DNA from 3 places in the Pectobacterium parmentieri genome. Region 3 is predicted to be linked to each of the others. Evidence: predicted binding sites of a transcription regulator. Region 3 holds the regulator's gene; each other region holds the start of a gene.
What was found. The regulator CRP, encoded in region 3, controls carbon source genes, mostly activating them, when cyclic AMP is high. The targets are predictions, from matches to a motif close to ATGTGANNNNNNTCACAT.

Region 1 (3,286 bases), 2.3 Mb from region 3:
TCTGATCGATCTGCAATCCGGCAATGCCGACAGAGGCATTTGCGCGCTGCCGTTTACCCGCCAGTCCGATCAGCAAACCGTCTATATTCCGATGAATATCATCGGTAATCTGTACGTCTCTAACGGGATGTCCGCTGGGAATACCGCCAACGAAGCCCGCGTTCAGGGGCTGTCAGAAGTATTTGAGCGTAGCATCAAAAACCGTATCATTGCTGAATCCATCAGCCTGCCAGAAATCCCGCAGGAGGTGCTGAACCGCTACCCGGGCGTGGTCGAAGCCATTGCAACACTGGAAAAAGAAGGTTTCCCAATCTTCTCTTACGATGCCTCACTGGGCGGGAAATATCCGGTCATCTGCGTGGTGCTGTTTAACCCCGCTAACGGCACCTGCTTTGCTTCCTTCGGCGCGCATCCTGACTTTGGCGTAGCGCTGGAGCGTACCGTCACCGAACTGTTGCAGGGACGCGGCCTGAAAGATCTGGACGTGTTCACCCCACCGACGTTTGATGATGAGGAAGTGGCTGAGCACGCTAATCTGGAAACCCACTTTATCGATTCTAGCGGTCTGATCTCTTGGGATATGTTCAAGAAGCAGGCTGATTATGAATTTGCCGACTGGAGCTTTAAAGGGTCGACAGAAGAAGAATTTGCAACGCTGATGGCGATCTTCAAGCAGGAAGATAAAGAAGTTTATATTGCCGATTATGAGCATCTGGCCGTTTATGCCTGTCGCATCATCGTTCCAGGCATGTCAGACATCTACCCTGCCGACGATCTGCTGTTGGCCAATAACAGCATGGGTGCTCACCTGCGCGACACGCTGCTGACGCTACCAAACAACAAATGGGAACAAGAAGACTACCTGGCGCTGTTGCAACAGTTGGATGACGAAGGATTGGATGACTTCACCCGCGTGCGCGAGCTGCTTGGTATTGCCACTGGCAAAGATAATGGCTGGCTTACTCTACGCGTTGGAGAATTAAAAGCTATGTTGGCGCTGGCCGGCGGCGACCTGGAGCAGGCGCTGACCTGGACAGAATGGACACAGGATTTCAACGATTCGGTCTTCAGCGCACAGCGCAGCAATTACTACCGTTGCCTGCAAACCCTGCTGCTGCTGGCACTCGAGCCTGAGCGCGATCCCGCTGAATACTACGATGCCTTCACTAAAATGTACGGCAGTGAGACAGTCGATGCCGCCAGTGCCGCCGTTGCTGGAGAAGCGTGCTTCTACGGCCTGTTTGCCATAGACGATACCTTTACCTCTTTACCTGCGCATCAGTCGTTGCTGGCTGCTTATGAAAAGCTGCAGCAGGCCAAACGTCGTTATTGGCAGTCAAAATAATGTCTACGTGATGCAGTCATCGTGCAGCCTTATATTGATGACAGCGATCTGTTGCAAATAGCCCTTTATTTTAAAGGGCTATTTTATTGTCCAAAGGACAATAATTTATTATTCGTGATACATCATCAGAATATTGTTATTGAATGGTGAATTTTTAATTAAATTACCTCGACAAGGTGGTACTGAAATTCTACAAAACATGATTTTTATTAACGCTAAATCGGTAGGTTTAACCTATGCCATTCAACTCTTTTTGCAAAAATTAAAATATTTTTTCATTATACAATTCAATGAATTAACCACAAAACCTAGGTATTCCGCCCTACCTACCGACCTATTAATTTCTTGCAATATGATCCACGTCAAATTTTGCCGTATACTGCTTTGTTAGTATCTCAACGCTGATAAATTTTAAGAGAGAGTTAGTGTGAAAGCTGACAACCCCTTCACTCTATTACTACCGGCCGCGATGGCAAAAGTTGCTGAAGACGCCGGAGTCTATAAAGCGACCAAACAACCGTGTACGACGTTTTATTTAGCGATCACTGCGGGTGTATTTATTTCGATCGCCTTCGTCTTCTATATTACGGCCACGACAGGAACATCGACGATTCCTTTTGGTATCGCGAAATTGATCGGAGGTATCTGTTTCTCCCTTGGCCTCATGTTGGTTGTCGTCTGCGGTGCGGACTTGTTTACCTCGACCGTTCTCATCGTAATTGCCAAAGCCAGTGGACGTATTACCTGGAAGCAACTAGCCTGTAACTGGGCTAATGTTTATGTCGGCAACCTGATTGGTGCGCTTTTCTTCGTTGGGCTTATTTGGTTCTCTGGCGAGCATATGGTCGCAAACGGCGCATGGGGCCTTAACGTCCTGCAAACAGCGGAACACAAACTTGAACACACCTTTGTTGAAGCACTGTGTCTGGGGATCCTGGCCAACCTGCTAGTCTGTCTGGCTGTGTGGATGAGCTATTCAGGCCGCACGCTTACCGATAAAATGTTTGCCATGATCCTGCCAGTCGCCATGTTCGTTTCTAGTGGTTTTGAGCACAGTATCGCCAACATGTTCATGGTTCCTATGGGCATCGTTATCAAAAATTTTGCGGCCCCAGAATTCTGGAATGCCATTGGCATGGCGCCGTCTCAGTTTGAACATTTAACCGTCAGTCACTTCATTACCGATAATCTGATTCCCGTCACCCTAGGGAATATCATCGGCGGCGGTATAATGGTTGGTTTAACATATTGGGTAATTTATTTGCGCGGTGGAGACAAGCACCACTAAGGTGCAATCGGCCGCAACGTCGGGTTTAAGAAATCCATATCAAAGGTAGGTGTAAAATGACCGAGCTGAATGAAAAATTGGCCAATGCATGGCAAGGCTTTAGCAAAGGTGAATGGCAGGATAACGTCAACGTTCGTGACTTTATCCAGAAAAACTACACGCCGTATGAAGGTGATGAGTCTTTCCTTGCTGGCGCAACCAAAGCGACCTCAGCGCTGTGGGACAGCGTCATGGAAGGCATCAAACAGGAAAACCGCACTCACGCCCCTGTTGATTTTGATACCCATGTTGCTGCGACTATCACGTCTCACGACGCGGGATACATCAACAAAGGTCTGGAAAAAATCGTTGGTCTGCAGACTGATGCGCCGTTAAAACGTGCGTTGATTCCGTTTGGTGGTATCAAAATGGTTGAAGGGTCATGCAAAGTTTACGGCCGTGAACTGGATCCTCAACTGAAAAAAATCTTCTCTGAATATCGCAAAACGCACAACCAGGGCGTATTCGATGTTTACACCCCAGACATCCTGCGTTGTCGTAAGTCTGGCGTTCTGACTGGTCTGCCAGATGCCTACGGCCGTGGCCGTATCATCGGTGACTACCGTCGCGTTGCGCTGTACGGTATCGACTATCTGATGAAAGACAAGTTTGCT
Region 2 (3,286 bases), 460 kb from region 3:
TAAAAAGAGGCCGCCCGAAGGCGGCACTAGCCACATCAATTAGGCACTCTTTTTACCGGAGAGTAAGTCGAGCACTTCCTGAACGTCCTGAGTGTGTGCCAGACGTTCAATAACCGCATCATCATCCAGCGCGTTAGTCAGACTGGTGATGACCTGAATATGTTCGTTGTTACGGGCAGCGATACCAATAACCAGACGCGCAACCTCATCTTCTTCATCGCCAAAACGAACACCTTCAGGATATTGGCAGAAGACAACGCCCGTTTTTAGCACGCGGTCTTTCGCTTCAATCGTACCGTGTGGTACAGCAATCGATTCGCCCAGATAGGTGGAGGTCAGCTTTTCGCGTTCCAGCATCGCTTCAACATACTCAGGCTCGACGTAACCGCCTTTTACCAGTTGCTCACCGGCAAAACGGATTGCCTGCTCTTTATGTGTCGCATGTTGATTCAGGAATACATTATCCGCGCCCAGTTGAAACAGGTTCGTCTGCGTATCGGCTACAACGGGTGCAGGCGTCGCGACGGTTTCAGGCTGCGCGGCCACAAGACGAGCCGCCAGATCGCTATACAGACCGCTATCAAGGAAATTGGTCAGAGAAATGTGCTGTGCCTGCGGCGCGTGGCGCATTGCGCGCTCAGTCAGATCGCGGTGCGTAATCACCAGATCGACATCGTCCGGCAGGCTATTGATCGCGCTGTTAGTCACCGAAATATTGGTCAGCCCGGCATCCTGAACTTTCTTACGCAACACGCCAGCACCCATCGCACTGGAACCCATACCGGCGTCACACGCTACGATGATTTTACGCACAGTGCTCATATCACCGCTGACACCGGTATTAGTCGCTGCGCCTTTAGAAGAGGCTTTCATTTCCTGCACGCGGCGTGTAGCGTCGCTCAGATCTTCTTCTTTTTGCTTGGTACTTTTCAGCAGAATCGCCGACACAATGAAGGACACCGCGAAAGCCGCGGCAATCGCTGCCAGGTTAGCGAAGTAAGCGCCTTTTGGCGTCATCGCCAACACCGCCAGAATAGAACCTGGAGACGCAGGTGACACCAAACCACCACCTAATACGCTCAGCGTAAACACGCCAGTCATCCCGCCCAGAATAACCGCGATAATCAGGCGCGGATTCATCAGCACATAAGGGAAGTAGATTTCATGAATCCCACCCAGGAAGTGGATAATTGCCGCGCCTGGTGCTGATTCTTTCGCGTTACCACGACCGAAGAACATGTAAGCCATCAGCACGCCCATGCCCGGACCTGGGTTCGCTTCGATCAGGAAGAAAATAGATTTCCCGGTTTCCGTCGCCTGCTGAATGCCCAGTGGTGAGAAAATACCGTGGTTGATGGCGTTGTTCAGGAACAGGATTTTCGCAGGTTCAACGAAGATGGACGTAAACGGTAGCAGGTTGTTCTGTACCATCAGGTTAACGCCGGAAGCCAGTACCTGAGAGAAGACTTCAACCAGCGGACCAATCGCCAAAAATGACAGGATCGCCAACAACATACCGATAATACCGGCAGAGAAGTTGTTGACCAGCATTTCAAAGCCGCTTTTGATTTTACCGTCAACCATGCGGTCAAAACGTTTGATCGTCCAGCCGCCCAACGGACCGACGATCATCGCGCCGAGGAACATAGGAATATCGGTTCCGACGATCACACCCATCGTCGTAATTGCACCCACTACACCACCACGCTCACCAAATACCAAGCGTCCGCCGGTATAACCAATCAGCAATGGCAGCAAATACGTGATCATCGGGCCAACAAGCTTCGCCAACGTGTCATTGGGAATCCAGCCCGTTGGGATAAACAGCGCGGTAATGATACCCCAGGCGATAAATGCGCCAATATTGGGCATCACCATATTACTCAGGAAGCGACCAAAGTTTTGCACCTTGATCTTAATATCTGGTGAAAGCATAAAAACACACCCCTATTGAAACGCGCTGACAATAAGAGCGCGTGGTAATTATCGTGAGACGGCGTGGCTATAAAAACACCGACTGCCACAAGAATATTTCCGTCAGTATTACTGTATGCAGCGCGGACTCTAACACGCTGTTTTCATACCGCAACCTCATGGCAGCAACGTGACAAAAATCACACAACCACCCTACATCAACGATACAAATAGGTGATTTACTTCACAAAAAACCGTTAAAAATGAAAAACTAAACAGATTTGTAGACAAATACAGCGCCCTTAATGTGACTTGAATCACACTTTAAAGGCCGGCATTTGTTTTATTTATGTGATTTACATCACAATTTATTTTCCTCTCTCGCCTGCCACACTCATCTTATCCAGAATACCTCCCCCGCTCATATTGACTCGCTAAAGGAGGTTATTAGGGGTAATTCACGCCATTTACCCCTCTAAGTGCATTCATTACATTTCGCTGTTGCACAGGTAATGCCGCCACCATATTGTTATATTGCGCCGCCTGCTGTGGCGTGCGGAATTGCACCGACGCGCCGTTAAATATCGGCTGGTCGCCCTGAGCCTGGAGGAAATCCCCAACCTGAATCAGGCTTTGTGCAAACGATGTGGCATTCGGAATAACAGGTAACAACGCATTCGTCGGCTGTATTACCGTGCGTGCGTAGAGCCGCTCATAAGGGATTTGCACCTCTTCGGGCTGCTTTAGCGTACTGTGGGCATTGTCAGCCTGTGTTTTTGCCGCCTGAACATGCTGCGCTAACAGGCTCATGGTTCCAACAGATTGCCTTAGCGCATCACGCTGCGTCAGATAGTCTTTAGGGACGCGAATACGGGAAATTTGCCCCAACATCGGCGTCAAACTGACGGACACCGCCTGATTAAACTGCTGAGAAAAGGTGGTTAAAATCGCGTAGTCGTTGGTGAAATTGCCAAAACTCTTCTTTTGTTCCTCCGTCAAGGCTGGCAATCTCCCATCCTGCTGCGACTGTACACTTTGCAGGAACGCAATAAATGCCTTGCGCTGGTCTGCCTCACTGTCACCACAGGCAGCAAGCTGCAATGCCGCCAGAATAATCAGAACTGGCAGCAGCCAGCGTGAACGGTATGTCATCAGCCTTCTCATTCCCTACTCCTGTTATGCTTACTGCCCCGCCAGCCGTGCTTTATTCAGATAAAAACACGCTTTCCATGACAAGATTTTCTACGATATAAGCATAGTCGAATCGGGCTGGCTGTGTAGAAAAAGGCCGAGACTGACAACTAACGCCCATCGTTTAAGCATTGAGATACACAGGATGATCACAAGATTTTAGCCACAGCGTAGTCCATCA
Region 3 (3,286 bases):
TCACCGCTATACCCGCCCGGAAATGGACATGGCGATCCGCAAAGCGCGTGATTTAGGGCGACACATCAGCTATTTCGGCCCGGAAGCGAATGATTTCAGCCTGCTGGAACAATCGTTTATCGAATATGGCCTACATGGTCACGGTCAGACGCGTAAATACCTTCATACCTACGATGAAGCGATCCCCTACAATCAGGTTCCCGGTACATTCACACCGTGGGAACCGATGCCGGAGCCCACCGATATCCTGTTCTATGAAGGGCTGCATGGTGGCGTGGTCACCGATCAAAACGACGTGGCACAGCATGTCGATTTGCTCGTCGGCGTGGTACCGATCGTCAACCTGGAGTGGATCCAAAAGCTGATTCGTGACGTCAATGAACGTGGTCATTCGCGTGAAGCGGTGATGGATTCCGTCGTCCGCTCTATGGAAGACTACATCACCTACATCACGCCACAGTTTTCTCGCACACACATCAACTTCCAGCGCGTCCCCACCGTGGACACCTCCAACCCGTTTGCTGCCAAGTCAATCCCCTCACTGGATGAAAGTTTCGTCGTCATCCACTTTCAGGGATTGGATAATATTGATTATCCCTATCTGCTCGCCATGTTGCAGGGGGCGTTTATCTCCCACATCAACACGTTGGTCGTCCCCGGCGGAAAAATGGGGCTAGCGATGGAGCTAATCATGGCACCGCTGGTGCAGCGGCTGATAGAAGGGAAAGCCATCGAATAAGCAAAGCTGGGCACGGTGAGAACGTGCCCGAGGATAATACCAATCGTTTATGCATCGAGATACTCGGGCCGTCCACCGGGGTGAGGCCTCCCTACGAGAACCTCCCCCCCGGTGTTTCTCCTAATAACGGGCTCAAGTGAGCAGAATTAGTGCCCAGAGGAAGGAACTATGCCAGCGCTCTAATTTCGTGACTGTGCGTCACTTCAACGGCTTTGCCCAGCATCAATGCCACGGAGCAGTATTTTTCCGCTGATAGGGCAACCGCCCGCTCAACGACGTTATCGGTCAACCCTTTCCCCGTCACAATAAAATGCAGATTGATATGGGTAAATAAACGCGGCGCTTCAGAGCGGCGTTCCGAGGTTAATTTCACCTCACAATCTGCCACATCGTTGCGGCCTTTTTGCAGAATTGAAACCACATCAATCGCGCTGCATCCCCCTACGGACATCAACACCATTTCCATCGGACTAGGCGCTTTATCGCCAGAATTACCGTCCATCAATATCTGGTGCCCTGATGCCGATTCGCCCAAAAACGTTAAGCCTTCAACCCATTTTACCCGAGCCTGCATGATGCCTCTCCACTAAAATTTTTTTGAAAATTTATATCGTTACTGTACAAAAACCAGCGTTAATCAGAGCTTTGTCATGCTGAAGCGAGACAACACAAGACACATCATTAAAGCTGTGTTAAAACAAAAATAGAATAGACCTTTTCTGGACAAACCCAGAAACGAAGAAGATGATGACGTAGCCAGACATACCCAGCCACGTTTACGGTGCGGCAAGGTAGCAACCGGAAAATCAAGGGTACAGTGGTTCCAGTATATTCCCTGACGTCATTCTGCCTAGACTGAATTTTATTTTTTTAGCAGTTAAACACGCCGTACAGGGAACTCTGACCCCTGTAATTTGCGCAGTGAATTACAACAGAGGATGATAGCGAATGGTTCTCGGCAAACCGCAGACAGACCCAACTCTCGAATGGTTCCTTTCCCATTGTCATATCCACAAGTATCCATCGAAGAGCACGCTGATTCACCAAGGTGAAAAAGCAGAAACGCTTTACTACATCGTGAAAGGCTCTGTCGCAGTGCTAATCAAAGATGAAGAAGGCAAGGAAATGATTCTTTCCTACCTCAATCAGGGCGATTTTATTGGTGAGCTAGGCCTGTTTGAAGAAGGTCAGGAGCGCAGTGCCTGGGTTCGGGCAAAAACTGCCTGTGAAGTGGCTGAAATTTCATACAAAAAATTCCGTCAACTCATCCAGGTTAACCCGGACATCCTCATGCGCCTGTCTGCGCAAATGGCAAACAGACTTCAGGTGACTTCAGAAAAAGTCGGCAACCTCGCCTTCCTTGATGTGACTGGCCGTATCGCCCAAACATTACTCAACCTGGCCAAACAACCTGATGCCATGACACATCCGGATGGCATGCAAATTAAAATTACCCGTCAGGAAATTGGGCAAATCGTTGGCTGCTCGCGTGAAACCGTGGGCCGCATTCTGAAAATGTTAGAAGACCAGAATCTGATCTCTGCACACGGTAAAACGATCGTCGTTTACGGCACTCGCTAAATCCCTGTCGCGGTACCCTACCAATAAAAAAGCGTGAAGCCTCGGCCTCACGCTTTTTTTATGGCGAGTTTTCTGCTCGTCACCCCACGCGCCGTCGCAAGCGACGTTGAAAAACGTTCCCTACGTTTTTTATGGCGTGCCATCCCTGGCCGCCCCCCTGCGGGCCGTCGCAAGCGACGTTGAAAAACGTTCCCTACGTTTTTTTATCGCTGCTATTTTAAGAGCGTAACTCAGTTTCCTGCGTTAACGACCTGCGCAACAGCGTTGGCGAATTTCGCCATCCCCTGTGCAATATCATCTTCATCAATGATCAAAGACGGCACAAAACGGATGACGTTCGGACCCGCCATCAACACCATCAGCCCCTGTGCCGTTGCGGCAGCCAGAAATTCGCCCGCACGGCCATGCCACTGCGGTTTCAGTTCGGCCCCCAACAGCAGCCCCATACCACGTACCTGATCAAACACACCGTACTGCTGGTTGATTTTCTCAAGTTCACTAACAAAGCGATCGTGACGATCTGCTACGCCCGACAGCACTTCCGGCGTATTGATGATATCCAGCGCGGCTTCTGCCACCGCACAGGCCAGCGGATTGCCGCCATAGGTCGTTCCGTGTACCCCAACCGTCATGGCCGATGCGATCTCTTCCGTCGTCAGCATCGCGCTAATAGGGAAACCACCGCCCAACGCTTTAGCGGTTGTCAGGATATCCGGCGTAATCCCATAGTGCATATAGCTGAATAATTTACCGGTACGCCCCATCCCGCTCTGCACTTCATCAAACACCAACAGCGCTTTATGTTGATCGCACAACTCACGAACGCCCTGCAAAAACTCAGGCGTAGCGGGTGTAATACCGCCCTCTCCCTGAATCGGCTCCAGCACAACCGCGCAGGTGTGATCGTCCATCACTGCTTTAACCGCAGCCAGATCGTTGAATGGTACGTGCACAATATCGGCAGGC

Region 1: the regulator CRP is predicted to act here: its motif matches at 1,696-1,713, upstream of focA (formate transporter FocA).
Region 2: the regulator CRP is predicted to act here: its motif matches at 2,147-2,164, upstream of A8F97_RS19235 (PTS mannitol transporter subunit IICBA).

Annotation. Positions count from the first base shown of each region.
Region 1 covers NZ_CP015749.1:1,981,872-1,985,157, forward strand. The annotation lists gene ycaO (30S ribosomal protein S12 methylthiotransferase accessory factor YcaO) at 1-1,345, shown strand, start outside; gene focA (formate transporter FocA) at 1,773-2,633, shown strand; gene pflB (formate C-acetyltransferase) at 2,690-3,286, shown strand, end outside.
Region 2 covers NZ_CP015749.1:4,245,978-4,249,263, reverse strand. The annotation lists gene A8F97_RS19235 (PTS mannitol transporter subunit IICBA) at 40-1,935, opposite strand; gene A8F97_RS19230 (DUF3053 domain-containing protein) at 2,362-3,066, opposite strand.
Region 3 covers NZ_CP015749.1:4,705,345-4,708,630, reverse strand. The annotation lists gene A8F97_RS21355 (phosphoribulokinase) at 1-739, shown strand, start outside; gene A8F97_RS21350 (OsmC family protein) at 906-1,313, opposite strand; gene crp (cAMP-activated global transcriptional regulator CRP) at 1,688-2,320, shown strand; gene argD (bifunctional acetylornithine/succinyldiaminopimelate transaminase) at 2,551-3,286, opposite strand, start outside.